DNA from 3 places in the Halomonas sp. OfavH-34-E genome. Region 1 is predicted to be linked to each of the others. Evidence: predicted binding sites of a transcription regulator. Region 1 holds the regulator's gene; each other region holds the start of a gene.
The links. The regulator sigma-54, encoded in region 1, starts transcription at its own class of promoters, with help from an activator protein. The targets are predictions, from matches to a motif close to TGGCACNNNNNTTGCTNT.
Positions count from the first base shown of each region.

Region 2: a site for sigma-54 is predicted at 6,221-6,238, ahead of NH448_RS20350 (P-II family nitrogen regulator). Genes of this name have one in related genera too.
Region 3: a site for sigma-54 is predicted at 2,948-2,965, ahead of speB (agmatinase). Genes of this name have one in related genera too.

Region 1 covers NZ_JAMXRY010000001.1:83,823-93,409, forward strand. Annotated here, with positions in the region: gene NH448_RS00405 (calcium/sodium antiporter) at 69-1,019, shown strand; gene NH448_RS00410 (KpsF/GutQ family sugar-phosphate isomerase) at 1,050-2,048, shown strand; gene NH448_RS00415 (HAD hydrolase family protein) at 2,081-2,647, shown strand; gene lptC (LPS export ABC transporter periplasmic protein LptC) at 2,644-3,219, shown strand; gene lptA (lipopolysaccharide transport periplasmic protein LptA) at 3,232-3,762, shown strand; gene lptB (LPS export ABC transporter ATP-binding protein) at 3,762-4,487, shown strand; gene NH448_RS00435 (RNA polymerase factor sigma-54) at 4,769-6,181, shown strand; gene raiA (ribosome-associated translation inhibitor RaiA) at 6,341-6,649, shown strand; gene ptsN (PTS IIA-like nitrogen regulatory protein PtsN) at 6,655-7,140, shown strand; gene rapZ (RNase adapter RapZ) at 7,194-8,075, shown strand; gene NH448_RS00455 (HPr family phosphocarrier protein) at 8,078-8,347, shown strand; gene NH448_RS00460 (hypothetical protein) at 8,399-8,923, shown strand; gene bioA (adenosylmethionine--8-amino-7-oxononanoate transaminase) at 9,088-9,587, shown strand, end outside.
Region 2 covers NZ_JAMXRY010000061.1:13,041-22,627, forward strand. Annotated here, with positions in the region: gene NH448_RS20310 (hypothetical protein) at 1-35, opposite strand, end outside; gene NH448_RS20315 (host attachment protein) at 326-757, shown strand; gene NH448_RS20320 (LysR family transcriptional regulator) at 816-1,742, opposite strand; gene NH448_RS20325 (ferredoxin--NADP reductase) at 1,930-2,706, shown strand; gene NH448_RS20330 (SDR family oxidoreductase) at 2,809-3,444, opposite strand; gene NH448_RS20335 (DUF3820 family protein) at 3,601-3,816, shown strand; gene glnK (P-II family nitrogen regulator) at 3,990-4,328, opposite strand; gene NH448_RS20345 (ammonium transporter) at 4,519-5,769, opposite strand; gene NH448_RS20350 (P-II family nitrogen regulator) at 5,819-6,157, opposite strand; gene NH448_RS20355 (accessory factor UbiK family protein) at 6,543-6,923, shown strand; gene NH448_RS20360 (YifB family Mg chelatase-like AAA ATPase) at 7,043-8,548, shown strand; gene NH448_RS20365 (restriction endonuclease) at 9,265-9,587, opposite strand, start outside.
Region 3 covers NZ_JAMXRY010000036.1:693-10,279, forward strand. Annotated here, with positions in the region: gene NH448_RS15500 (HD domain-containing protein) at 1-442, opposite strand, end outside; gene NH448_RS15505 (YjiH family protein) at 456-1,841, opposite strand; gene speB (agmatinase) at 1,934-2,884, opposite strand; gene NH448_RS15515 (sigma 54-interacting transcriptional regulator) at 3,116-4,618, shown strand; gene NH448_RS15520 (NAD(P)/FAD-dependent oxidoreductase) at 4,658-6,055, opposite strand; gene NH448_RS15525 ((2Fe-2S)-binding protein) at 6,052-6,372, opposite strand; gene NH448_RS15530 (FAD-dependent oxidoreductase) at 6,350-7,474, opposite strand; gene dctP (TRAP transporter substrate-binding protein DctP) at 7,537-8,529, opposite strand; gene NH448_RS15540 (TRAP transporter large permease) at 8,616-9,587, opposite strand, start outside.

The DNA.
Region 1 (9,587 bases):
TTGCGCGCTTGCGCGCAGGTTTATCTAAGGGTTCAATGGGCGCCCTTTCTGCAACCAAGTCGTTCTCCATGCTGTTACCGTCTGTCGTCGTCGCCCTGGGCCTGGTGGGCCTGCTCTGGAGCGCGGATCGCTTTGTCGGCGCCGCCGCCGCCACCGCCTACCGCGCCGGCATGAGTATCATGCTGGTCGGCATGACCATCGTCTCCATCGGCACCTCTGCCCCGGAAATCGTGGTCTCGGTGATGGCCTCGCTGGATGGCGCCCCCGACCTGGCCACCGGCAATGCGCTGGGCTCCAATATCGCCAACATCGCGCTGGTACTGGGCGTGACTGCGCTGGTGGTGCCGATCCCGGTACGCTTCACCATCGTGCGCCGCGAGCTGCCACTGCTGTTGGGCGCCACCGGCCTCGCCGGCTACGCCCTGGCCGATGGCAGCCTCGATCGCCTCGACGCGGCCCTGCTGATCGCGCTGCTGGTATTCAGCCTGTGGTGGCTGTTTCGCGCCGACGAGGCCGAACAGGAGATGGCCGACGACATTCCCGGCATGGCACTGGGCAAGGCCATCGGCTGGCTGGTGCTGACCCTGGCGGTGATGATCGTAAGCTCCCGCGCCCTGGTCTGGGGCGCCACTGAGCTGGCACGCACCTTTGGCGTAAGCGAGCTGGTGATCGGTCTGACCGTCGTCGCCATCGGCACCAGCCTGCCGGAACTCGCCGCCTGCGTGGCCAGCGCGCTGAAGCGCCACCACGATCTGGCCATCGGCAACGTCATCGGCTCCAACCTGTTCAATATGCTGGCGGTACTGCCGGTACCGGCGCTGCTGGCGCCGGGAGCCACCGATCCCGCAGCCGCCGGCCGCGACTTTCCGGTAATGCTTGGCCTGACGCTGCTGCTGGCGGCGCTGCTGCTGTGGCAACGCCGAGGGCGCCTGGGGCGCTGGATCGGCGCGCTGCTGGCCTGCACCTATGCGCTTTATCTGACCTGGCTCGGCCTTTCGGTCGCGGCAGGCCCCTTGTGACAACGGCAGTAAACGGCAACAATCATGGCCATGAGCAAACACCCCTCCTCGGCGCAGACGCCGACCCTGAGCGTCCGCGATATCGCACGACGCACCCTGGAGCTGGAACGTGACGCCATCGACGCCCTGATCGGGCGTCTCGACGGCGACTTCGACCGTGCCTGCCAACTGCTGCTGGCCTGCCGCGGCCGGGTGGTCGTCACCGGCATGGGCAAGTCGGGACATGTCGGCGGCAAGATCGCCGCCACCCTGGCCAGCACCGGCACGCCGGCCTTCTTTGTCCATCCCGGCGAAGCCAGTCATGGTGACCTGGGCATGATCACGCCCGGCGACGTCGTCCTGGCACTGTCCAACTCCGGCGAAACCGCCGAGGTCACTGCCCTGCTGCCGCTGCTCAAGCGCATGGGCATTCCACTGATCAGCATGACCGGCCGAGCACAGTCGACCCTGGCCCGCCACGCCGAAGCCCATCTATACGCCGGGGTCGAGCGCGAGGCCTGCCCACTGGACCTGGCCCCGACCTCTTCGACCACCGCAGCGCTGGCGCTGGGCGACGCCCTGGCGGTGGCGCTGCTCGAGACCCGCGGCTTCACCGCCGAGGATTTCGCCCTGTCCCACCCGGGCGGCAGCCTGGGCAAGCGACTGCTGTTGACCGTGGCCGACCTGATGCATACCGGCGACCGGCTGCCCTCGGTACCGTCGGGCTCGCCGCTGCGCGACGCCCTGCTCGAGATCACCCGTCAGGGACTCGGCTTTACCTGCGTGGTGTCCCCCGACGGCACCCTGGCCGGGGTCTATACCGACGGCGACCTGCGCCGTACCCTGGATCGCCATCAGGACTTCAGCTCGCTTACCGTGGATGACGTGATGACTACCCCCGGGCGACGCATCGGCCCCGCCACCCTGGCGGCGGAAGCGGTCAAGCTGATGGAGGAAGGCCGGATCACCGCCCTGGCGGTGGTCGATGACGAGCAGCGCCCAGTCGGTGCACTGCATATGCACGACCTGCTGGCCGCCGGTGTCATCTGAGCCTCATTTATCCCTTTACAAGGAACGCCGTCATGTCTCACGAGCTTCTCGCCTCCCTCGCGCCGGAACTGGTGGAGCGCCTGCGCCACATCAAGCTGCTGGCGCTGGACGTGGACGGCGTACTGACCGATGGTCGACTGTACTTCCACGCCGACGGCTCCGAGTTGAAGGCGTTCAACACCCTGGATGGCCACGGCCTCAAGCTGGCCAAGCGCGCCGGCATCCAGGTGGCCCTGATCACCGGGCGCAGCTCCCCCATGGTCACCCAGAGAGCCAGAGCACTCGGCATCGAGCACGTACAGCAAGGGGTCGAGCGCAAGCTGCCCGCCCTTGAATCGCTGTGCGATTCGCTGGGCCTGACCCTCGACCAGGTCGCCTACTGCGGCGATGACCTGCCGGATCTGCCCTGCATCCATCGCAGTGCGGTCGGCATCACCGTGCCAGGCGCCCCCTGCTACCTTCGTCAGCACGCCGACTGGGTCACCCAGGTTGCCGGCGGACATGGCGCGGTGCGCGAGATCACCGACACCCTGCTGATGGCCCAGGGCCGCCTCGACGATATCATCGACAGCTACCTGAGCAACGGACCGCTGACATGAAACTGAGCGCACTGCGTCCAGGCTTTCGCTTCTGGCTGGTCATCCTGCTGCTGGTACTCGGTGGCGGCCTGACGTTGCTCGACCCCCGCGAGAGCAACGTCCCCGACCTGGTACCCAATGACAAGGCCGGCGAGCCCGACTACTACCTGGTGGATGCCCGCCTGACCCGCTTCGATGCCCAGGGCACCCCCCATCAGCGCATCGATACGCCACGCCTTGTGCACACACCGCTCGACGACGTCACCCGGGTGGACCAGCCGGACCTTGCGCTGATCGACGACAGCGGCCGAGAGTGGATCGCCGACGCCGACAACGGTGAACTGGGTCCGGACGGCAACCCCCTGACCCTGTCGGGCGACGCCCATCTCGAGGCCCCCGCGGAGCGTTGGCAGCTTGATACCGAGGTATTGGTCTACGACAGCGACAGTGGCCATGTCTGGAGCGAAACGCCAGCCGTCCTACGCCAACCCCCTCAACAGATGCAAGGGGAGCGCTTCGACGCCTGGATCCATGACAATACCGCTCGCCTGACCGACAATGTCACCGGTCATCATCCGCCAGAGCCTCAATAAGGAGCCCCTTCCATGATGCGTCCAAGTCCCGCCCTCCTGCTTGCCCTGGCCCTTGGCCTGGCCGCCGGCGCCACCGGCAGCAGTGTCCTGGCGCTGGAAAGTGATCGCAGCGCACCGATTCAGGTGGAGGCCGACCAGCTGGATCTCGATGATCGCGCCGGTACCGCGGTCTATACCGGCGACGTGCGCATTGTGCAAGGCAGCATGATCCTCACCGGCGAACGCGTCGAGATCCAGCGCAACGACCAGGGACAACTGTCACTGGCGACCGCGACCGGCTCCCGCGCCTACCTCGAGCAGAAGCCATCCCCGGAAGAACCGGTGGTCAAGGGCTGGGGCCGCAAGGTGATCTACCACGTGGCCGAACGCCGCATGGAGCTGATCGACCAGGCTGAGCTGCACAAGGCCAATGACACCTTCGACGGTGCCTATCTGGAGTACTTCCTCGATCGCCGCGTGGTCCAGGCCCGCTCCAGCGCCCAGGGCGTCCAGGGCGAGCAGCGCATTCGCATGACCCTCGAGCCGGAAAGCCAAGGAAACTGATGAAGACTCTCCACGCTCGCCATCTGGCCAAGAGCTACAAGAAGCGTCGCGTCGTCCAGGACATCAGCCTGTCGATCGAGCAGGGCAGCATCGTCGGTCTGCTGGGCCCCAACGGGGCCGGCAAGACCACCTCCTTCTACATGATCGTCGGCCTGGTCAGAGCCGACGCCGGCAGCATCAGCATCGATGATCGGGACCTGAGCCGCGCGGCCATGCACCAGCGCGCGCTGGCCGGTATCGGCTACCTGCCTCAGGAGGCTTCGATCTTTCGCAAGCTGTCGGTGGCCGACAACATCATGGCGATCCTCGAGACCCGCAAGGACCTCGACCGCGAGGGCCGAGAAGCACGTCTCGAGCAACTCCTCGAGGATTTCCACGTCAGCCATATTCGTGACAACCCCGGCATGAGCCTGTCCGGCGGGGAGCGGCGCCGGGTCGAGATCGCTCGCGCCCTGGCCACCGAGCCGGCCTTTATCCTGCTCGATGAACCCTTCGCCGGGGTCGACCCGATCTCGGTGGGCGAGATCAAGTCCATCATTCGTCAACTCAAGGCCCGCGATATCGGCGTCCTGATCACCGATCACAACGTGCGCGAGACCCTCGATATCTGCGATCGTGCCTACATCGTCGGCGACGGACAGATCATCGCCGAGGGCAGCGCCGAGTCCATCCTCGCCAACCAGCGCGTCAAGGAGGTCTACCTGGGCGAGAACTTCCGCCTCTAGACCGCAGGGCCGCCCGACAGCCGCAGTCGCAGTCGCAGTCGCATCAAGCGGCCGCAACACTTGCCAGCATCAGCATCCAACCGCCGGCCCTGAAAGGGTCGGCCTCACCTTGCACACAGGGCCTCCCTCGAAAGAAGCACCTCCCCCCTACCAAGTTGTTCCACATCGACCTTTACACTCCCTCCCACAGGTCAAAAAACACCAACTTGGCAAGATGCTTGCATGTCTGATGACTCGTCGTTAGGGTAAAGCCTTTCGACAACACTGGTGGATCCCGACCCATGGCCCTCAAGGCGTCACTGCAGCTGCGCATTGGTACCCAGCTGACCATGACCCCGCAACTGCAACAGGCGATCGGCCTGCTGCAGCTTTCGACCCTGGACCTGCGCCAGGAGGTCCAGCAGGCGCTGGAGGCCAACCCCATGCTCGAACTCGAGGACGAGTTCGGCGAACAGCAGACCAGGGAAGCCGTGGAAGATGACTGGGCGGATCAGATTCCCTCGGAACTCAGTGTGGACAGCGACTGGTCCGACACCTACCAGGACCTGGGCACCACCCCCGCCGGCAGTGGCGAGGCGCCGGATTTCGAGCGCCAGGCAAGCTCCCAGTCACTGCACAGCCACCTGAGCTGGCAACTGGCGATGCTCGACGTCAGCGACCAGGAGCGCCTGATCGCCGAGAGCCTGCTCGACGCGGTCAACGCCGACGGCTATCTCGAGCAGACACTGGATGACATTGCCCAGGGGCTCGAGCAAGACGGTCGTCGCCCCCCTCCCCTCGCGGAGGTGGAGGCGGTGCTGGTTCGGCTGCAACAGTTCGAACCGACCGGAGTGTTCGCCCGCGACCTGCGCGAGTGTCTGATGCTGCAACTGGATAGCCTGCCTCGCGATACCGTCCTGCTGCCCCAGGCCGGACGACTGGTAAGACAGTTTCTCGAGGCGCTGGCCAGCGGCGACCGACGTCTGCTGAAGCGCCGACTAGGACTCGATGACGACCAACTCGACAGCGTCATCGAGCTGATCCGGAGCCTCGACCCACGTCCCGGCAGCCAGTTCGGTGACAGCGATAACGACTACGTCATACCCGACCTGGTGGTACGCCACACCGAAGAGGGCTGGCGCGTTGAACTCAACCCGGATGCAATGCCCCGACTGCGCATCCAGCCCGACTACGCTGCGCTGATTCGGCGCGCGGACAAGAGCCAGGACAACCAGTTCCTCAAGGACCACCTGCAGGAGGCGCGCTGGCTGATCAAAAGTCTGTCCAGCCGCAACGACACCTTGCTGAAGGTCGGCCGGGAAATCATGGTGCGTCAGATCGACTTCCTCGAGCAGGGAGAAGCGGCCATGAAACCGTTGGTGCTGGCCGATATCGCAGACAAGGTGGAGATGCACGAGTCCACCATCTCCCGCGTGACCACCCAGAAGTTCGTGCACACGCCTCGCGGCGTGTTCGAGTTGAAGTATTTTTTCTCGAGCCAGGTCGGCCAGGATGGCGACGCCCATTCCAGTACCGCCATCCGCGCCATGATCAAATCGTTGATTCAAAAGGAACCTGCCCGCAAACCTCTGTCGGACAGCAAACTGGTGGAATTGCTGGCGGAAGACGGCGTCAATGTCGCCAGACGCACCGTGGCAAAGTACCGGGAAGCCATGAATATTCCGTCTTCCAGCGAGCGCAAGCGACTGCGCTGAGGCCTTGCGCTGCGGCGTCGCTAGCCTAGTTATCGGGAAAGCGCAAGCACTTGAAATTTCGCATGACATCTGCGTCTTTCTGCGTAGCGTCGAGGGGGTTTGCAGGATCGGAAAAAGGGTTACAATCAAGCCACCACCCGAAAGAGCAAGGAGCCTGTCATGCAAGTCAACATCACCGGCCACCACGTCGAATTGACCGATCCCCTGCGTGACTACGTACAAGAGAAGCTCACCCGTGTGGAGCGCCACTACGACAACATCACCAACGTCCAGGTGACCCTCTCGGTGGAAAAGGAACGCCAGCTGGCCGCCTGCACCCTTCACGCCGCCGGTGCCGACCTGCATGCCGAAGCGCAGGACGGCGACATGTATGCTGCTATCGACGCCCTTGCCGACAAGCTGGACCGCCAGCTGGTCAAGCACAAGGAAAAATCCCAAGCCCGCGCCCAAGGCGCCGGAATTCGCTGACTCTCATGACATTGGAAGCCATTCTCCCTCCCGAGCGCACATTGTTCGATGTCCCGGGAGGCAGCAAGAAGAGGGTGCTGGAGTTTTTCAGCACCTTCATTGCGCAGAACACCCCGAGCCTGGACAGCCAGGAGGTCTTCAGTCGGCTGATCGGACGTGAGCGCCTGGGCAGTACCGGCATAGGCAATGGCGTCGCCATTCCCCATGCCCGCAACCCCCACTGCAAGGCGCCCATCTCCGGCTTCCTCAAACTCGCGGAACCTGTCGACTTCGATGCCATCGATGGTGAGCCCGTCGATCTGGTGTTCGTGCTGCTGGTGCCGGAAGAGGCCGACGACGCCCATCTTGCCCTGCTCGGCCAGGTCGCTGGCGTCATGAACGACGCCGACACACGTCACCGTCTGCGCCACGCCAGCTCCCAGCGCGAGCTTCACGAGCGCCTGCAGGAAGCCATCCGCCAACAGGCGCCAGGGGACGACACTCCCTCCTGATCGCGGCCTTGCCTAGGCCATCAGCAATGGACGCCTGCCCAAGGAGACAGGACATGCAGCTCGTGATCATCAGTGGTCGCTCCGGCTCGGGAAAGTCCGTGGCCCTTCAGGCCCTGGAGGACCTGGGGTTCTACGCCATCGACAACCTTCCCGCGACCTTGCTGGGCGCCTTGGTGGACGAGCTGGAAAACGGTCATTCCCGCCGTATCGCCGTCAGCGTCGACGCCCGCAACCTGCCTGAGGCGCTGGAACGCTTCCCCGCCCAGCTGGCGTCCCTCAAGCAGAGTCCGATCGACTGCCAGGTGGTCTACCTGACCAGTGATGCGCGAATTCTGCTCGAGCGTTATTCCCACACGCGGCGCCGTCACCCCCTGACCCGTGATAGCGACATGACCCTGGCGGAAGCCATCGAGTCCGAACAGAAGGCCCTTTCGGGCATTCGAGACCTGGCCGATCTGGTCATCGACAGCTCTCGCCTGTCGGTACACGAACTGCGTTCGCGCATCGCCGAACAGGTCGCCGACCACCGCAGCGGCCAGTTGAGCCTGACCGTGGAGTCCTTCGGCTTCAAGCGTGGCGTGCCGCCGGATGCAGACATCGTGTTCGATGCCCGCTGTCTGCCCAACCCCTACTGGGAACCATCGCTGCGTGATGCCAATGGCTGCGATCCCAGCGTCATCGACTTCCTCGAACGCTATCAGGACGTCGCCGACATGAAACGCGACATTCTCGCCTGGGTGCGCACCTGGCTACCGCGCTATCAGCAAAGCCAGCGCAGCTACCTCACCGTGGCGGTGGGCTGCACCGGAGGACAGCATCGTTCGGTCTACCTGGCCGAGGGAATCGCCTCGGCCCTGGCCGACCAGCATCCCCGCGTCCGTCTACGCCACCGCGAACTCGGCCAGCAACGCCGACTGGACAGCGGAGGACTCTAGGCGTGGCCCGACGCACCCTGACCCTGACCAATCGTCGTGGCCTGCATGCACGCGCCGCGACACGCCTGGTCACCTGCTGCCAACCCTTTGACGCCACCGTCACCGTCCACCATGGCAGCCGCTCGGGTGACGCCGCCAACATCATGTCGCTGCTGATGCTGGCCGCCCCCTGCGGTACGGAGCTGACCCTGGAGGCCGAAGGCAAGGACGCGGACGCGGTGCTGGACGCTCTGGAGGCACTGTTCGACGCACGCTTCGACGAAGACGCCTGACGTCTTCCCTCTCCTTGTTTTGACCGCCACCCCCTGCCTGCCAAGGACGCCATGCAACTGATCCAGACCGGCAAGTACACCGAGGTCCACTACGATCCGGACCAGGACGCCTTCATCAAGACCTTCACGCCCAAGACCAGCGATCGCTGGCGCTACCGCCTGGGCATCCGGCGCTACCCCGGCCACAACTTTCGCTATGTCGCCGGCCGACTGGAGCGACTGGGTATCGCCACACCGAAAATCCTGTCGGCAGAGCGCTATCGCCTGGTCACCGCCAACGTGCACGGCATCGCGCTTAAAAAGCTGGTCCTCGACTCTCCGGAACTGCAGAACCGCTACCTGGACATTCTCGAAGCCTTGTACCGTGACCGTATCCACTGTCGTGGCCTGCACACAGAGAACTTCCTGGTCGTCGACGGAGAGGTGATCGCCATCGATCTGGATGCCTACAAGGCGCCGCGGGTCTTCACCTATCCGCGCCGAGAGTTCATCGACTGTCTGAGTCGCTCGCTGAAAAACGACGAGGCGTTCCTGTTCGAGCGCTTTCTCGAACGTGTCGACGCCCAGCATCCCTGAGCCCAGCATCCCTTAGAAAGCACCGCTCCTCCTTGTGCCCTCGCCTGCCCCGTTCTACCCCGGTTTTCCGGGTACGAGCGCTGGTGTTGGCGACGGCAGCAGCAGCGGTGGTAAACTTTTAACTCGTCACTCAGTTTACCACCAAGCGTCCTTTAGGAGCCGACATGACCTCTCCGGTGTGGCATCCCTACGCCCATCTCAAGACCCAGGCCCCTGCCCCCCGGGTAGTCGGCGGCCAGGGCACCCGTTTTACCCTGGACAGCGGCGAATCATTGCTCGACGCGACCTGCTCCTGGTGGTGCATGATCCACGGCTACGGACATCCACGGCTGGTCAAGGCGATTCAGGAGCAAGCTGCCACGCTGTGTCACGTGATGCTTGGAGGACTGACCCACGATCCCGCCGACCAGCTCGCGCGGGAACTGGTTCGCGTCACGCCAGAGGGCCTCAACCACGTGTTCTTCTCCGACAGCGGCTCGGTGGGCATGGAGGTGGCGATGAAGATGGCGGTGCAGTACCACCATCTGCGCGGCCGCCCCAACAAGCACCGCATGCTGTCATTGATGAAGGCCTACCACGGTGATACCGCCGGCTGCATGGCGGTGTGTGACCCCGAAGAGGGCATGCATTCGCTGTTTTCCGGCTTTCTTCCGAAGCACCATTT
Region 2 (9,587 bases), on a different contig from region 1:
GCCAGTGGGGCGCGGGGAAAGAAGAACTGGCGCATGGTCGAGGTCCTCCAGCAGGGGAACTCGCAGGGCGCCAGGATGGGCGGCCCGCGAGTATCAGCGGTGCGGCGCAGGCAAAGGCGATAACCGGACAGGGCCGCAGGCCGCCGGGGCGTGTAACAGATGCCTGCATGCTACCCCAAAGGAGGCAGGGCTCGTCAGTGTCCGTGGAGGGCGACGCCGGTGTCGCCAATAACCACCAGTTGACGCTGCCGGGGTCCGTTGCCATGGTGACTTTGTACCGGTCATTGTGCCGGGAAGTCTGAACACAGGGAGGCGAGGACCGACCATGACGACGACTTATATCGTGGTAGCCGATGCGTCGCGTGCGCGAATCTTCACTCGGACAGGACGCAAGCTGAATGAAGTCGAGAGCCTGGTGCACGCCGAAGGGCGGCTCCACGAAGGCGATCTGGTGACCGACAAGGGCGGTGACGTTCATGAATCCAGTGCTACCGCCTCGCGTCAGGCTGGCGGCGAGGAGGTGGCGACCCAGCACCATGAAGTCATCTTTGCCCGAGAGGTAGCCGATCGACTGTATCGTGCCCGTGTCGACAACAGCATGGAAAAGCTGATCATGGTGGCGCCGCCGCGCTTTCTTGGTCACCTGCGCGACAAGCTCGATGCTCCCACCGCCAAACTGGTCATCCACTCCCTCTCCAAGGATCTGACCAAGGCCGACTGCGACAAGATCACCGACGCCGTCGACGATCTGCGCTGATCTGCGCCGCCCGCCGTCCGCGGCGGGCTCTCTCCTGCATAGCGCTAGTCGTTGCCGTTCAGGGCACCTGCGGCAGATCGATCTCGTCGCTGCGCTGGATCCCCTCCGTCATTTGCCGGCACTGGCGTAGAAATTCGCGCATGCCTGCGGTGAGGTACTTGTGACGGTGCCAGATAAAGGTGAACTGCCGACTCAGGTCCAGTTCCGGCGTGGGCAGTGGGGTCAGGCTGCCACGCCGAAAGGCGTCGCGCAGCGCCAGGCGTGAGACACAGCCGATTCCCAGCCCCGACTCCACCGCACGCTTGATGCCCTCGGTATGCTCCAGTTCGAGCAGGATATTGAAGCGACCACGTCGATGGCGGGCTGCCTGTTCGAGGGTCAGGCGCGTGCCTGAGCCCTCCTCTCGCATGATCCAGTCTTCACGCAGCAGGCGGTCGAGCTCCACCGGACCGCGGTTGGCCAGCGGATGACGGGGCGAACAGAACACCACCAGGTCGTCTTCGACCCAGGGCTGGGTGATGACCTCGTCCTCCTCGCACTGCCCCTCGATCAGCCCCAGGTCGAGCTGGTGATGGCGAACCGCATCGATGATCGAGCGAGTGTTGCGGACCTGCAGCCTTACCCGGCTGCCGGGGTGGCGCTGCATGAAGTCGCTGATCAACAGCGTCGCCAGATAGTTGCCGATGGTCAGGGTGGCGCCGACATCCAGATTGCCGATGCCCTGCTGGCCTCTGAGCAGTTCTTCCACTTCTTCGGCCCGATCGAGCAGGGCGACCGCCTTGGGCAGCAGCTGGAAGCCCAGTGCATTGAGCTTGAGGCGCTTGCCGATGCGATCGAGCAGCTGGCAGTCGAATTGGCGCTCGAGTTCGGACAGCGCGGTACTGGCCGCCGACTGTGACAGGGCCAGGGCGCGCGCCGCCTTGGACACGCTCTCGTGCTGGGCGACCGCAACAAAGACTTCCAGCTGTCGAAGGGTGTAGCGCATGGCACGGGCTCTCCGGCGCGATAGGGGTAAAGACGTCGGCGATGGGCATCTATATCAATGAATTGGATAAGCGTTATCCATACAATCCATTTAACAGATAATATGGCCGGTCTTAGAATTATCCGCAAGACTTGATATCGGGCTTTATTCACTTCAGGAATAAGCCCACGCATTTTAAGGAGTTGGCATGAGCAAGTTTGCCCTGGAAGAAGTGCTGAGCGTTCATCACTGGAACGACTCCCTGTTCACCTTCCGCACGACCCGTGAGCGTAGCCTGCGTTTCAAGAACGGCCAGTTCGTGATGATCGGTCTCGAGGTCAACGGCAAGCCGCTGATGCGTGCCTACTCCGTGGCCAGCCCCAACTACGAGGACCACCTCGAGTTCTTCAGCATCAAGGTACCCGATGGTCCCCTGACCTCTCGTCTGCAGCACCTGCAGGTAGGCGATCAGATCATGGTCAGCCGCAAGCCTACCGGTACCCTGGTATGTGACGACCTGCTGCCTGGGCGCAATCTCTACATGCTGTCCACCGGCACCGGTCTGGCGCCCTTCCTCAGCCTGATCCAGGACCCCGAGGTCTACGAGCGCTTCGAAAAGGTAGTGCTGGTGCACGGCGTGCGCCACGTCAACGAGCTGGCCTACGCCGACTTCATCACCAAGGAGTTGCCGGCGCACGAGTACCTGGGCGAGGAGATCAGCGAGAAGCTGGTCTACTACCCCACCGTGACCCGTGAAGACTTCCACACCATGGGCCGCCTGACCGATCACATCCGCACCGGCAAGCTGACCGACGACAAGGGCCTGCCGCCCATTGATCCCAAGCAGGACCGGGCCATGATCTGCGGCAGCCCGGCCATGCTCGACGACACCAGCGCACTGCTCGACGAGCTCGGCTTCAATATTTCCCCGCGCATGGGCGAGCCCGGCGACTACGTCATCGAGCGTGCCTTCGTGGAGAAGTAAGACCCCACGACAGGACGCCGCAAACGACGCCGCCGATGGCAAGTGGCCATCGGCGTCGTCGTTGCTGCTGGCGGATTGAATCGCCTGCCGGTGTGGCGGTGGTCAGTCGCCGAGAGCCTCGGCGATCTCGCGTTCGCCGTCCAGGAGCACCGTCTCGTGATTACGGATCTTTCGTTGCCCCAATAGATAGACCAGGGCCTGGGCCACGTTGGCTCGGGATATCTGGTTGTTGCCCCCGGTCTCGTCCAGCGACGTGGCCACACGGCCGGTGGCGTCGTCGTCGGTGAGCCGGCCTGGCTTGACGATGACATGGTCCACCTTGCTGCTGCGCAGGTAGGCATCGGCAGCGAACTTGGCGGCCATGTAGGGCCTGAGCTTCTCCGGCGCCTGCAGCGGCTGCTCGGCGCGCATGGCGCTGACCATCAGCATGCGATCCAGCCCCTGGCGGCTGGCCTCGTCCGCCACCCGCGTAGCGGCGTAGAGGTCGATCAACAGCGTCTTGTCGGGCCCGGTGTTCGGGCCGGAGCCGGCGGTGAACAGCACCTGATCGCAACCTTCGAAGGCGGAGGCGAAGTCGCCCTCCAGGTCGGCGACGACCGTCTCGATACCTTGTTGCTCGAACCAGTCGCGTTGCTCGGCGCTACGGATCATGGCGCGAATCGGATGTCCCTGGCGGTGGGCGATGGCGCAGACCTGGCGGCCGATCTGGCCGTTGGCACCTATCACGAGTGTGGTCATGTCGGCCTCCTTGTCGATACCTGGAAATAACCATGGCGTCGATGGGGAAGACTTTCAACGGGGGAGACTTTCAATGGGGAGGCGAATCGATGGCGACGCCGCCCGCAGGCCAGTACCCTGTGCGTCTTTCCCTCACCCACCCGCTCAGGAGTAGCGATGAATCCTCAGGACCTGGAACGCCTGGTTACCTTGCCGATGCCTTTCGGCAAGCATCAAGGCACCTTGATCGCCGATCTGCCCGGGCCTTACCTGGCGTGGTTTGCCCGGGTCGGGTTTCCCCCCGGAGAGATCGGACGCCTGCTGGCGCTGATGCACGAGATCGACCACAACGGCCTGAGCGACCTGCTGGAGCCGTTGCGACGCCGCGGCTGAGCGGCGCCACCTGGCGGGGAGAACCGGTCGCCGTCGTCAGACAGCGTCCTTGTCGGTCGAGCTCAAACCGCGTCCTTGTCGGTCGAGGTCAGACAGCATCCTTGTCGGTCTCGCCGGTACGGATACGAATGACCTGCTCAAGGGGGGTGGCTGAAGACAGCTGCCATCGTCGGTCAGACAGCGTCCTTGTCGGTTTCGCCGGTACGGATACGAATAACTTGTTCAAGGGGAGTGACGAAGATCTTGCCATCACCGATCTTGCCGGTGTTGGCGACCTGGACGATGGCTTCGATGACCTGCTCGGTCATACCGTCGTCGACCGCCACCTCAAGCTTCACCTTGGGCAGAAAGTCGACCACGTACTCGGCTCCCCGGTACAGCTCGGTGTGGCCCTTCTGACGGCCAAAGCCCTTCACTTCAGTGACGGTGATGCCCTGAACACCGATCTCGGAGAGCGACTCGCGGACGTCGTCGAGCTTGAATGGCTTGATAATCGCGGTCACCAGTTTCATGGCGGGTTCCTCATCCTGTCCGTGTGGGGGCGGCGTCGGTCGTGCCTGGCGCCAACCCGTTGGCGGCGCGCCGTTGCGCCTGTCCTGACTAGTGTGACAAAGCATACCCCTGGCGAACAGCAATAAAAAAGGCCCCCGAAGGGGCCAGGAGGAGCACGCCAGCTCACTGGTGTCGCGGGTAAGCTCAGGCTTACTTCTTGGCGACGTTAAACTCGGGGTAGGCTTCGAGACCACATTCGGCCAGGTCGACGCCTTCGTATTCTTCTTCTTCGCTGACACGCACACCCATGATTGCCTTGATGATCAGCCACACGACCAGGCTAGCGGTGAAGACCCAGGCGAAGATGCCGATGATGCCGAGCATCTGTGCGCCGAAGGTGGCGTCGGCGTTGTTCAGCGGGACCGCCAGGACACCCCAGATACCGGCCACACCGTGGGCGGAGATGGCACCGACCGGATCGTCCAGGCGCAGCTTGTCGAGGACCACGATGGCGACCACCACCAGGACACCGCCGACTGCACCGATCAGGGTGGCGCCGAGGGCCGTGGAGGACAGCGGGTCGGCGGTAATGGAGACCAGGCCAGCGATGGCGCCGTTCAGGGCCATGGTCAGGTCGGCCTTGCGGAACCAGATCTTTGCCAGGATCAGCGCGGCGATGACACCCCCGGCGGCGGCAGCGTTGGTGTTTACCAGCACCTGGGCCATGTTGTTGGCGGAAGACACGTCGGAGAGCTTGAGCTCGGAGCCGCCGTTGAAGCCGAACCAGCCCAGCCACAGGACGAAGGTACCCAGGGTCGCCAGCGGCATGTTGGCACCGGGGATGGCATAGATGGCGCCGTTCTTGCCGTACTTGCCCTTGCGCGGACCGAGCACCAGCACACCGGCCAGGGCTGCAGCGGCACCCGCCATGTGGACAATGCCGGAACCTGCGTAGTCGGAGAACCCTGCTTCGGACAACCAGCCGCCGCCCCAGGTCCAGTAGCCGGAGACCGGATAGATCACGGCGGTCATGACCACGGCGAAGGCCAGGAAGGCCCACAGCTTCATGCGCTCGGCGACAGCGCCGGAGACGATCGACATGGCGGTGGCCACGAACACGACCTGGAAGAAGAAGTCGGCGCGGGCCGAGTAGTAGGGTGCGTCTTCACCACCTGCCAGCACCGCATCGACGCTGTTTTCGGCGCCGATCAAGAAGCCGAGGTTGGGGATGAAGCCGCCGGCGTCGGAGGAGTACATCAGGGCGTAGCCCACCAGCAGATACATGGTGCAGGCGACCGCGAACAGCACGATGTTCTTGGTCAGAATCTCGGCGGTGTTCTTGGCTCGGACCAGGCCGGCCTCGAGCATGGCAAAGCCGGCGGCCATCCACATGACCAGGGCGCCGCAGATAAGGAAGTAGAAGGTGTCCAGCGCGTAGCTGAGTTCACTGATATCGACCATGGAAGTGTCTCGCTATATTTTTATCGGAAGTCGGGTCAGGGGACGGGGATCAGACCGCGTCGGAGCCGCGCTCGCCGGTGCGAATGCGGATGACGTCTTCCAGCGGCGTGACGAACACCTTGCCGTCACCGATCTTGCCGCTGTTGGCCGCGTTGCAGATGGCTTCCAGCACGCTGTCCAGTCGGGCCTCGTCGATCGCAACCTCGACCTTCACCTTGGGCAGAAAGTCGACGACATACTCGGCGCCGCGGTATAGCTCGGTGTGGCCCTTCTGGCGGCCGAAGCCCTTGACCTCGGTCACTGTGATGCCCTGGACGCCGTTGTCGGCCAGCGCCTCGCGGACGTCGTCCAGCTTGAAGGGCTTGATGATGGCGGTGATCAGTTTCATGGCATGGCTCCCTACGTGCATAAGGTGGCGGCTTGTTTCCGCTCGGTGCATGGATATCTATGCATAGCGATATACGTGCCATAAATTTGGCAAAATCTTTGTTTACAATGGTTTGTGGTTGTTCTTGATAGCGAGAGACGAAAAACACCCGCGAGTTTGCGGCACTGCATCAAAGTTAATGCACTGTTTTGGTGCTGGCGCGTATTGGTGGTGCGTCATTGGCGAGCATGTTGTGCTGCGTCGCGTGCCGGGGCGCGTGTAGGTATCAGGGAGTCGCCAATGCGCCGGGCGTCGCTGGGCAAGGGCCACGAAGCATGCGTTGGGCGCCCGGCTTGCGTATCCTGTCGGCAACGGAGTTCCCATCGACGTTTCAAGGAGAGCCATCATGGTCAGTCAGGATCGCATCAGCCGTTTGGCACAGCAGATCGGCGAGCGCTTGCAGGGCGCCTCCCAGGCCCCGGAAGACATCCAGAAGGGGGTCCAGCAGGTGGTGCGTGGCGCCTTCGATCGTCTCGAACTGGTGTCACGCGAGGATTTCGACATCCTCATGGACGTGTTGCAGCGCACCCGCTCCCGGGTCGAGGCGCTGGAAAAGCAGGTAGCGGCGCTGGAGAGCCTGGTCGAGGAACGTGCAGCGCCCGCTGGCGAAGCGACCGCGGCGCCTGCCGTGGCCGAGGAAGCCGCCGAGGTACCGGTGCCGCCGGTGCCGGAACAGGGCAAGCAGGACGAGGCATCGAGCGGTTCAGCCGACAAGCCCTCCGCCTGAGGCTTCAGACGCAGAACGTCACAAGATATGCCGGCCCGCCCTGGCGGGGGGCCGGCATGGGGCGCCGGTGAGGTGGGCGTGCTCTACTGGTCATGAGCCTTCCGTCAGGCAGGGAGCCCATGACGCTTGCCATCATTGCCACCCGTGCGGGACTGGGGCTGGACGCCCCCGAGGTACAGGTCGAGGTACACCTGGCCAACGGCCTGCCGGGCATGACCCTGGTCGGCCTGCCCGAGACCGCAGTGCGCGAAAGCCGCGAACGGGTGCGCAGCGCCCTTGCCACCTGCGGCCTCGACTACCCGCTACGCCGTATTACCCTGAATCTTGCTCCCGCCGATCTGCCCAAGGAGGGTGGACGCTTCGATTTGCCCATCGCGCTGGGTCTGCTGGTGGCTTCCGGCCAGTTGCCCGCCGCCGCACTGGAGGGTGTCGAGTGTGCCGGCGAACTGGCCCTCGATGGTCGGTTGCGGCCGGTAGCCGGCATGCTGCCCTTCGCCATGGCCACCCGTCAGGCCGGGCGGCGCCTGATCCTGCCCGAGGCCAACGCCGATGAGGCGGCCCTGGTCAATGGCCTGGAGGTGCTGCCGGCGGCACACCTGCTCGACGTCGTCGCCCACCTGGCCGGGCGCATTCCCCTCGCTGCTCACCCACCCACCGCACCGCCGCAAGACGGGTCTGCGGCGCTGGATCTGTGCGATGTGCGTGGCCAGTATCAGGCCCGGCGAGCGCTGGAGGTGGCGGCGGCGGGTGGGCACAACCTGCTGTTTGCCGGGCCGCCCGGCACCGGCAAGACGTTATTGGCCAGCCGACTGCCCGGGCTCTTGCCGCCGCTTGGCGATGACGAGGCGCTGGAGGTAGCGGCGATTCGCTCGGTGTGCGCGCTTCCCCTGTCCGATGGCTTTGGCCGTCGTCCGTTTCGTTCGCCTCACCACACCGCCAGCGCGGTCTCGCTGGTCGGTGGCGGCTCGCGTCCGCGGCCCGGCGAGATCTCGCTGGCCCATCGCGGCGTGCTGTTTCTCGACGAGTTGCCTGAGTTCAGTCGCCAGGTGCTGGAGGTATTGCGCGAGCCGCTGGAAAGCGGCGAGATCCATATCGCCAGGGCCAGTCACGAGCGACGATTTCCCGCTCGTTTTCAACTCGTTGCCGCGATGAATCCTTGCCCTTGCGGCCATCTGGGTGATCCGCGTCAGGACTGTGTATGCACCGCGTCCCAGATACAGCGCTATCAGGCGCGCCTGTCCGGTCCTTTGCTCGACCGCATCGACCTTCAAGTGGAGGTGCCGGCGCTGCCGGTGGAACAGTTGACGTCGCATCAGCCGGGGGAAAGCACCGCGATGGTGCGCCGACGCGTGATGGCGGCGCGTCAGCGTCAGCAGCAGAGGGGAGTGCTCAACGCCCAGCTCGCCGGCGCCGCGCTGGAGAGCGCCTGCGCCCTGGAGGTGGCCGAGCGCACCTGGTTGGCGCAGTCGCTTGAGCGCCTGCGGCTGTCTGCCCGGGCCTACCACCGGGTGCTGCGGGTGGCGCTGACCCTGGCCGACCTGGCCGGGCGCGAACGTCCGTGCCGTGATGACCTGATCGAGGCCATCGGCTATCGCCAGCTGGATCGGCTGTTGAAGCACTACTGATGGCGCGGCAGGGGAGGGGCGTCAGTGACGTGGCTGCCTGCCTGCTGGCCACCCCAAGCTGCGCTTGAAACAGCATCTCCTAGAGGTCGGGGCGGTGGTGTAGCCCCACAAATTCAAGGCTTGCACGTGGAAGGCGTAGCACTGGTTGGTGCAGCACGCCGAGTGATGGGGCTGGGGCCGCAGTATTGAGAAGATATCCTGTTTGGAGAAGATGCTTCACCGAGCTGGTATCGCAGAAACTTGCGAACTTCGGCGAATAGGTCCAACCGAATGGCTTCGTTAATTAAGTGACTACGAGCTTCCGGATGGCTGCGGGCATGGGGGGGAAATTGCTCGTAGAATGTAGTTGTACTAGCCATACTTCGAACTTCAACTCTAGAAAACTAGCAGAAGAGCCCGCAGGGGCGGTGTCGGCAATTGTGTTATAGCCGTTTCATAGTATTCGCTATTTGGGTGGATTACCCAAATCAAACCCAGGGCCTGGTTTTACTAAAACTATCAATTACTTTGTGTCCACTTTTTCGTGGTGTTGTTTAATCGCCCGTCTAGAGTTTAACGATGGTATGTTCAGGTCCGGAGGGGAGGGGAAGTGGAAAAAAGTTATATTTTGGCTGCTTTTTAATTAAGCTAAGTTTAAGTTTTCTGATCCTTAATGCTTGGCCATGTCGAATTTTATAATCTTTATTTAACCGAATTTTTGAAGGAAGCGATATGGGTCAGCTAAGAAAACTCATTAGCTCGACATCTGAAAACAACCTTACACCTGTTGCGTCGGCTAATTCACTTGCTGACTTAGTGAATCCAGAATTAGAAACAACAAAAGCCAAGTCAGCACCATAGTATTTTTTAGCAGAGAATGCTTCTTGAACAGCGCTATTTCCGATCTTTGACGAGTGGTATTTAGTTTGAACTATAATTGTTAGTTGTGATTTTGACAGTATGATGTCCGCGCCTTGGTCGCCAGACGCTTTAGTAAGTTCAGCATCCCAAGTGGTTTCTTTATTAATTTGACTGGCGATTCTTGATTCATACTCTGTCC
Region 3 (9,587 bases), on a different contig from region 1:
GGCCGCGGAATTGCTCGCGGGCATCCTTGTTGCCGCCGACCTTGTCCCAGTAGTAGTGACCCTGGAAGACGTCGTGATGCTGGACGATCCAGTGGGTCTTCTCGCTGACGAAGGGGCGCAGGATCGAGGCAGCGAAGGCGGCGTGGTCGAAAAGCGCCAGTTCGTCACCGATGTCGTGGACCAGGGCGGCGACGATCATCTCTTCGTCGGCGCCGGCACGCTCGGCCCGGGTCGCGCTCTGCAGGCAGTGCTCCAGCCGGGTGATCTGGTAGGGCTGGTGGCCCTCGCCCAGCCGGGCGAGGGTGTCCAGTACGCTGTCGGCGAGGCCGGCCAGGTAGTCGGCGTCGTGGGCGGCGATCACCGCCCAGTCTTCTGCCGTGCTTTGGTCGATGCGGGTGAAGGCCGCCTTGCCGGCGGCGTGAGCATCGTTTGGGTCTGTCATGTCGGCCTCCCGATCAACCCACCAGCCAGTGGGCCATGACCACGATGATGGGCAGGGTGATGGCGGTGCGCAGCAGGAAGATCACCACCAGTTCCCACAGCTTGAGCGGGATCCGTGACTTCAGCAGCAGGGCGCCGATCTCTGACATGTAGATCAACTGGGTCAGTGACAGACAGGCGATGACGAAGCGAGTCAGTTCGCTCTCGATATCGCTGGCCAGTACCGCCGGCAGGAACATGTCGGCGAAGCCCACCAGGGTCGCCGGCGCGGCGGCCTCGGCCTCGGGCAGACCCATCCACTCGAGCACCGGCACCATCGGCATGGACAGCCAGGTGAACAGCGGAGTGAACTCGGCCAGTACCAGCGCCACGGTACCGATGGCGATGACCAGCGGCAGCAGCCCGAAGAAGATGTCGGCGACGTTGAACAGTGCCAGGCGGGCGAGCTTGAGCGGGCCCGGGGCGGTCTCGGCGCGGGCCACGGCGATGCCCAGGCTGTAGCGCAACAGACTCTGGTTGCCGGTGTTTTCTTCCTGGATCTGGCAGCCCACCGGCTCGTAGTAGGTGTTGGCCTTGCGTGACAGCGGCGGCAGGCGCGGCACGATGACGGCGGCGACCAGGCCGGCCACCACCACGGTCAGGTAGAACGGCACGAACAGGTGGTTGATGCCGATGAAGCTGGTCACCAGCAGGGCGAAGGCGATCGACACGATCGAGAAGTTGGTGGCGATGGCCGAGGCCTCGCGGGCGTTGTAGAAGCCCTGCTCGTATTGCTGGGTGGTGATCAGTACGCCGACGGTGCCGGAGCCCATCCAGGAGGCGGTGGCGTCGATGGCGCTGCGCCCGGGCAGCCCGAAGATCTTGCGAAAGGGCGTGCGCACCATGGAGCCGATGAACTCCATGAAGCCGAAGTCCACCAGGAAGGGCAGCAGGATGGCGGCAAAAAAGAAGAAGGTCAGCAGCACCGGCGCCAGGTCATTGAGCATCACCCCGCCGGTGAAGGAGGCGGTGACCATCTCCGGGCCGACCTGGAAGTAGGTCATCAGCGCGAAGGCGGCGCCGAGGGCGCGCATCACCACCCACAGCGGGGCGATGTCGAACAGCTCCTTCATCGCGCCCTGGCGGGCCCAGCCTGGTTTGGTCAGCTTGACCACCAGGGTCAGCACGATGGACAGGGTGAGCACGACGGTGGCGATGGCGGGCAGGGCGTCGCCGAGGGTGGCCTTGAGCCAGTCGGCGGCCAGACCCATGCCGATGTTGATGGTATCACCGACCGAGAAGGGCACCAGGAACAGCAGGATGCCGATCAACGACGGGACGAGGAACTTGATCAGACCATGGGTGCTTAGCTTGCCCCCGTCGGTCGTGATCTTGTCGGCAGAATGCAGGTGGGAGGACATGGGCGATCACTCTTTGCTGTTGTAATGGTCGGCGCCCTGACGCGGGCGCCTCGTTGGCTGTCGCCAGGGCCACTCCCTGGCCCTGTGAGGATTCAGTCGCGGCGCGCGACTCCGGGGAGCACGCACAGCATTTCATAGAGCAGGGTGGCGCCCATCAGGGCGGTGTTGCCGCTGGGGTCGTAGGGCGGGGAGACTTCGACCAGGTCGCCGCCGACGATATTGAGCCCCTGGGCGCCGCGCACGATCTCCAGGCCCTGGGCCGAGGTCAGGCCGCCCATTTCCACCGTGCCGGTGCCGGGCGCCACCGACGGGTCCAGGCCATCGATGTCGAACGAGATGTACACCGGGCCATCGCCCATCTGCTCGCGCACCTCGGCCATCAGCGGCTCGAGCGACTTGTGCCAGCACTGTTCGGCCTGGACCACGCGGAAGCCCTGCTGGCGACACCAGTCGAAGTCCTCGGCGGCGTAGCCGGTGCCTCGCAGGCCGATCTGGACGACCCGGTTGGCGTCCAGCAGCCCTTCTTCCTGGGCACGGCGGAACGGGCAGCCGTGGGCCACCTCTTCGCCGAACATGTGCTCGTTGACGTCGGCGTGGGCGTCGATATGGATCAACCCTACCGGGCCATGCTTCTTGGCGATGGCACGCAGGATCGGCCAGGTCAGGGTGTGGTCACCGCCCAGGGTCAGCGGCACGCAGTCGTGGGACAGGACGTCGTCGTAGAAGCGGCTGATGATGTCCAGGTTCTTCGGCAGGTTGAAGGTGTTGATCGGCACGTCGCCGATGTCCGCCACCTGCAGGCTGTCGAAGGGTGCAGCACGGGTGGCCATATTGTAGGGGCGCAGCATGCGCGATTCGTCGCGGATCTGGCGCGGCCCCAGTCGGGTGCCCGGGCGGTTGGAGGTGCCGATGTCCATGGGAATGCCGATAAAGGCGGCGTCCAGACCCTCGGCGCTGGTCTGGGTGGGCAGACGCATCATGGTGGCAGGGCCACCGAAGCGCGGCATCTCGTTGCCGCCGAGAGGTTGATTGAAGTCGCTCACAGGGAACTCCTGGCATCGTGGATGGGGACGGTCGCGGCCCTGGGCCTGACGGTTGTTGTGGATGATGCAGACGCCGTGCCATCTTTTGGGCATTTATACTAAAGATGTAATAGAGGTGCAGGGATTCCAAGGGATGGTCTGCTGTGGTGGTAGAAGTGATCCAGAAGTGAATCGCGATCCCGACGCATCGTGATACACTTCTGAATCAATGATGCATTTATGGATCGTTTGATGAGCGACGACGACACCAAGATTCTCAAGACCATCATCGATACCGCCCACGACCACTTCTTCATCGTCGCGCCGGACGGTCGTATCCGCGACGTCAGTCCCGGGGCGGCGGCGGTCTACGGCATGTCCTGCGAAGAGCTCTGCGCCACCAGCGTGCAGCGGCTCGAGGCCGATGGCGTGCTGACCCCGTCGGTCAGCCTGGAGGTCATTCGCAGCGGGCGGCCGGCCCAGCTGGTCCAGCGCACCGGCACCGGACGCCGGGTCATCGCCCAGGCCCATCCGGTATTCGAGGGTGAGCGGCTGGTGGCGGTGGTCAGCCGCTCCATGGACTTGACCGATCTGCAGCTGCTGCAGCAGGAGTACGCGCTGTTGCAGCGCCGCTTCAGCGAGCACCTGCGCCGGGGCCATGCGCTGGAGAGCGACAGCGAAGCACTCGAAGCCGAGCTCGATGACCTGGAGGTGAAAAGCCAGCTGATGCGCGAGGTGGCGCTGCTGCTCAAGCGGGTCGCGCCCACCGACGCCACGGTCTTGATGCTGGGCGAGTCCGGGGTGGGCAAGACCGCTTTCGCCCGCCAGCTGCACCGTTGGAGTTCTCGCCGCGATGGCCCCTTTATCGACGTCAACTGCGCCGCCATCCCTGAAAGCCTGTTCGAATCGGAGATGTTCGGCCATGAAAAGGGCGCGTTTTCCGGCGCTGCGCCGGGGGGCCGCAAGGGGCTGATCGAGCAGGCCGAGGGCGGCACCCTGTTTCTCGACGAGATCGGCGAGTTGCCCCTGGCGGTGCAGACCAAGCTGCTGAAGACCATCCAGGACGGCAGTATTACCCGGCTTGGGGACAGGGCCCCGCGACGGGTCGACTTTCGCCTGGTGGTGGCCACCAATCAGGACCTGTCGGCACGGGTCGAGCAGGGCCTGTTTCGCCTGGATCTGTACTACCGGCTGAACGTGATTCCGGTCACCCTGCCGCCCCTGCGCGAGCGTCGCGAGGATATTCCCGGCCTGGTCGAGCGCCAGCTAAAGCGCCTCAATCGGCGTTATGGACGCGACAAGATGCTGTCGCGAGACGTGTGGCAGGCGCTGATGGGCTGGGATTGGCCGGGCAATGTGCGTGAGTTGGAAAACACCCTGGAGAGGGCCTGGTTATCCAGTGACGATGTCATCCAGGGCGATCTGCTGGTGCCGTCCACGGGGGCCTCGGTAGGGCCGCTCGGCGGGCAGCAGCGTGAAGCGCAGCAGACGGCGGCGTCCCTCACCGGAGACTCCGCTGCGCTGGCTGATGGCGCTTTGTCACCCGCGACACCATCCGCACCAGGCGCAGCGCGACCCGAGCTGTCGCTTGCCCGGGGCGAGGGCCTGAAGGCCGCCCTGGCCCGGCGCGAGCGTGAGATCCTTGCCGATTGCTGCCGTACCCTTCCCACCACCTACGCCATCGCCGAACACCTCGGCATCAGCCAGCCAAGCGTGGTGCGCAAGCTCAAGCAGCATGGGTTGCGGATCGGGTGAACTGGGTAAGACGGCCGACAGCAGGGTATTGTTGGGCTCTCAGCCGCTATCTGTATCGGCCAGCTCACCTAGTGTGATCGGCTTGATCGGCATCCTCAGCCGGTAGTACCCCACCTCCTCGGGTTCACGCTTCTGTGTAGTGGCGATCAACTGGTTGATGGTCAGGCCGCATAGTCGGCCCTGGCAGGGACCCATGCCTGCGCGGCTGTAGGCTTTGGCCTGGTTGGGGCCAGGGCAGCCGTGGCGGGCGAGTCGTCTGATTTCTCCAGCAGTGACCTCTTCGCAGCGGCACACCAGAGTCTCGTCGGGAGGAGCCAGAATGTCCCGCGAAGGTGAATAGAGGTGGTCGAGAAACGGCCGGGCTGAGCGTTCGCGTGTTCTGAGCCGGCGCGGTGCGCGGGTCATCGCTCTGTAGCGACGCTCGTCGAGACGTCCGAGTTCCCTGGCAATGGCCAGCGCTACCATTCGCCCGTCCGCCTCGGCGGCCTTTGCCCCGGAAATGCCGCCGCCATCACCGGCGACAGCGATTTCCGGTCGTGAGCTTCGGCCATCGCTATCCAGTGTGGGATGCCAGCATTGTTGGGCGGCATGCCAGTGGTGGTCGAGCTCCAGAGCGCGGCTGAGCTGAATATTGGGGACGACGCCCTGATGCACTAGCAGGCTGGCGCAGTCCAAACTGTGGTGCTTGCCATCAGAGGTGAAATGCACTTCTGAAACCCGGTCCTCTTGGCCTTCAGCTCGCAACGAGGACACGTGTCGATATAGCGGTATCCGTGAGCGTCGAACATCTCTCAGCAGTGTGCCACCTTTCATCAATAGTGGCAGGTTGCGTGTGGCCTGCATCAAGTGAGGCAGTGACTGGCGCCACTGGCCGCGAGGCGTGGTATCAAGCAACGCCCGGATTTTCACTCCGGCGCGAAGCAATTGTGCCGTCAGCAGTAACAGCAGTGGGCCGCTACCCGCCAGCACCAGGGGAGCGGGAGGCACCAGTGCGTGACTCTTCAAGGCGATTTGAGCGGCACCGCAGGTCATTACCCCCGGAAGTGTCCATCCCGGGAAGGGTACGGGCCTTTCCTGGGCGCCGGTGGCCAGTAGCAGGCGTGACGCCGTAAGTCGACGGCCTTCGCCCGTCCGAGAAAGGTGCAGGACAAGTCCATCTTCCACTCCCCACAGAGTGTGTCCGAACATTGTCTTCACGGCGCCGCTTCGTGGGAGTGCCTCGAGTAGTCGCCGGCCGGCGTAGTAGTCGGCGCCGAGGATGGACTCGTCGCACAACGGGCTCTGTCCGATGGAGCGGTAGATCTGGCCGCCTGGCGCCTGTTGTTCATCGATCAGGACGCACGTCAGGCCGCACTCGACAGCGGCAGTGGCTGCGGCCATACCGGCTGGTCCAGCGCCGACGATAGCCAGGTCGTAGTCGGGAGTGGAGATGGTCATCTGAATATCTCCTGAGTGGGACGGACGCCGGACTGGAAGGTGATACGCATCTGGTCGCGAACCTCGGTCATGCAGCCCTGCTGATTGGGACGATCATCGATGGTCAGCAGGCATTCGAAACAGGCACCCATCAGGCAGTAGGGCGCACGAGGATCTCCGCTCACGGCGGTTCGTCGAGACGGCAGGCAACCTGCTGCAAGAACGGCAGCGGCGACGCTGTCTCCGGCGTAGACCTTGACGGGTGTGTCGTCGACAAAGACGGTAAGCGATGGCTGGTCGCGCCGGGCTAGGCGCTCAAAGGGCAAGGCGTTGGGCACGAAACACCTCCAGGGGCTGGTCGGTGGGGGCGCCGCCGATCCAGTCAGCCAACGGGCCTTCATGGAAGGCGGCCAGGGTAACACCGCTGTGACAGGTCACCAGGTAGGCACCCGGGTGACTGGTGGAAGCTTCGTAAAGCGGATATCCGTCGGGGGTCATTACCCTCAGGGCGCTCCAGGCGCGGATCAGCTGGACATCGCGAAGCAGGGGAAAGAAACGCAAGGCACGGGCGGCGATATGGGCCATGACGTCGTTGGTCGTCGCTGTGTCAAAGCCCACATCCTCTTTTGAATCGCCGATCTGAATCGTGCCTTCTCCGGTCTGGCGAACATGGCCCGTGGGGTAGCACAGGAAGGGGCGAACGCGCTCGGCGATCAGCACCTGGCCACGATTTGGCGACACGGGGGCTGTCAGGCCGACCTGAGGGGCAAGGTCGCGATTTCCGAGTCCGGCGGCGAGGACCACCTTGGCGGCAGAATAGCGGCCGTACGCTGTCTGGAGTCGAAAGGCGCCGTCGCGGTGGTCGATGCGTTCGACGCGTCCGCCGGTTTCGAGTTTTCCGCCGAGATCGATGAAGCGTTGCATTAGCGCCCGCAGCAGCCGCAGCGGGTTAACGTGACCATCCTCTGGGCACCAGGTGGCTCCTGCTGTCTGGTCGCCGAGTTCTGGAATGAAGTCTCGTGCCTGTTGAAGGTCGAGCACCTCGAAGGGGTAGTCACCCTCAGCGTCCTCACGCATCCGGCGTAACATGGCGTGTCGGGCTTGCAGTTCCTGTTGAGTCTGGCATAGGTAGAGACCACCTCGCTGCTCCAGTTGAAGGTCGATACCGGTGCTTTCCCTCAGTTCTTCGGCAAAGCGTGGCCAGCGTGCTGCGGAGCGTCGGCTGATAGTGGCGTATTGCGGCAGGTTATCGCCCTTGCCCTGCACCCAGACAAGGCCAAAATTGCCCCGCGATGCTCGGATGGCCAAGTCGCCCTCGTCGAGCACTCGTACCGTCAATCCTTGGCGTGCCAGGCCGACGCCCACGGCGAGGCCGACCAGGCCGCCGCCCACTACGACCACGTCGCTGAGAGAGGAGGATGTCTTGGTCGCTTGTTGCATGAGACTGCCTCTTTAAAGCAGAGGGGATCCGCCCGCGGGCGGATCGAAGGTGGAAAGCGGCCTTATTCGATGACCTGATCGAGGACGCTTTGAGCCCAGTCGGCGCCGATGTCATCGAGGATGACTGGCCAGACCTTCTCTCGCACGATGGACGCGGTGGCGTCGATCTGGGCGTCATCGACCTCAATCAGGGTGGCGCCGGCCTCGGCCAGCAGTTGTTCGTTGTGGGCCTGGTCGGCTTGGGCGTTTTCCCAGCGAGCGGACTCGAAGCGAGCTGCTGCTTCACTCAGTGCCTGTCGGGCAGCGTCGTCTAGATCGCTGTAGACACCTTCGTTGATCAGCAGGTACCACACCTCGAAGTGGGTGTTGAGTGGTACGTAGGTGTTGGTGACATCTCTAAACGAGGCGTAGTAGCCCTCTGCTCCAGACCCCATGACGCCATCGACAACCCCGGTCTGTACCGCCGTGAAGGCGTCAGAGAAGGGTAGGGGAGAGCCGATGTATCCGATGTTGTCCGCCATCAGTTGGAACGACTTCATCGGCGGTACACGTAGCTTGGCGCCCTTGTCAGCCGAGGGATCGGCAGGGTTCTCAACGTCGCTGTTGAGGGCGATGCCGCCGAAGTAGACCGGCCAGGCCGCCAGAACACGTATATCCTGACTGGCATAGATGCTCTCGATTTCCTCGCGCATCGGCGCGCCCGGCTCGAAAACCCGCTTGGCGTCGTCCCAGTTGCGAACCAGATAGGGCAGGTAAGCTAGCTGAAAGCGCTTGTCGGCCCCCGACGCCGGAGGCTGGACCGCCATGTCGACGGCGCCCAGGCTGACTCTTTCCTGCACGATGGTGTAGTCGCCCAGGGCATTGGCCGGGAATAGGCGGATGTTCAACTCGCCCTCGGTGGAGGTGGCGACATCATCAGCAAAGGCCGCTGCCGCCTGGTCGATGGCTGTGTTCTGAGGACGCACGTGGGAGAGCTTGAGGCTGGTGGCCTGGGCTGTGGCGGATGCAAGGGCCGCCGCGGCGATCAGACTGACAAGGAGGCTTTTTGTGGTCATGGTGTTTTCCTTTCTGGTCGGAGTGTCGTTGTCATTGGAAGCTCGTGATGCCAGCGACGAGCGGCGCCAGGGGCTTGTCCGTTGGATCAATAGCCGAACAGGCCCGGCAGGTACTCGGATAGATCCGGCCAGGCTGAGACCAGCACCACCACCGGGATGTAGCCGAACAGGATCAGAGTCATGGCAGGACGAATGACTTGGGTGAAGCGGACCTTGCCGATGCGAGCCCCCAGATACAGGATGCTGGCGTAGGGAGGGGTGACCCCTCCCATGGCGGTATTGACCCCCATGATGGCGGCGAACTGAACAGGGCTTACACCGAGCGCCTCCATCAGTGGCAGCAACAGCGGTGCGGTCAGGATGATCGCGGTGATGTCGTTGACGATCATGCCGATAAAGAACAGCAGCAGATTGATGAGGATAAGCAGAATCAGCTTGTTGTCGGTGATCGCGAAGATCATGTCGACCAACTGTTGGGGAATGGCTTCGAGTACGTAGATCTGGCTCAGCATCAGGCTGAAGAGGATCATAATCAGAATGGCGCCCACCGCTGTCGCTGACTCCTTGCCAGAGGCCAGAAAGGTCTGCCAGGTGAGGCCACGATAGATCAGGAAACCAACAGGAATGGCGTAGATCACCGCCACGGCAGCGGCTTCGGTCGGCGTCATGATGCCGCCGTAGATGCCACCAAGGATGATGACCGGCATCAGCAACGCGGGTAGCGCGTGGGTGGTGCGACGTCCTGCTTCGCGCATCATCTTGTCCATCGGCAGGGGCTCGTCGAGCACCAGATCGAATTTTCGAGTCATGACCATGTTGACCAGACAGAAGTTCAGCATGATCAAGAGTCCGGGGCCGAGTGTGGCGAGGAAACTGGCGAGAATCGAGGTATCGGTGACCCAGCCATAGACGATCATGGTGACGCTTGGCGGTATCAGCAGTCCCAGGATCGAAGCGTTGGCGATTAGTGCTGTCGAGTAGGCCCGCGGATAGCCCTTGCGCTCCATTTCGGGAATCAGCAGTGGACCGATGGCGGCGATGCCGGTCAGACCACTGCC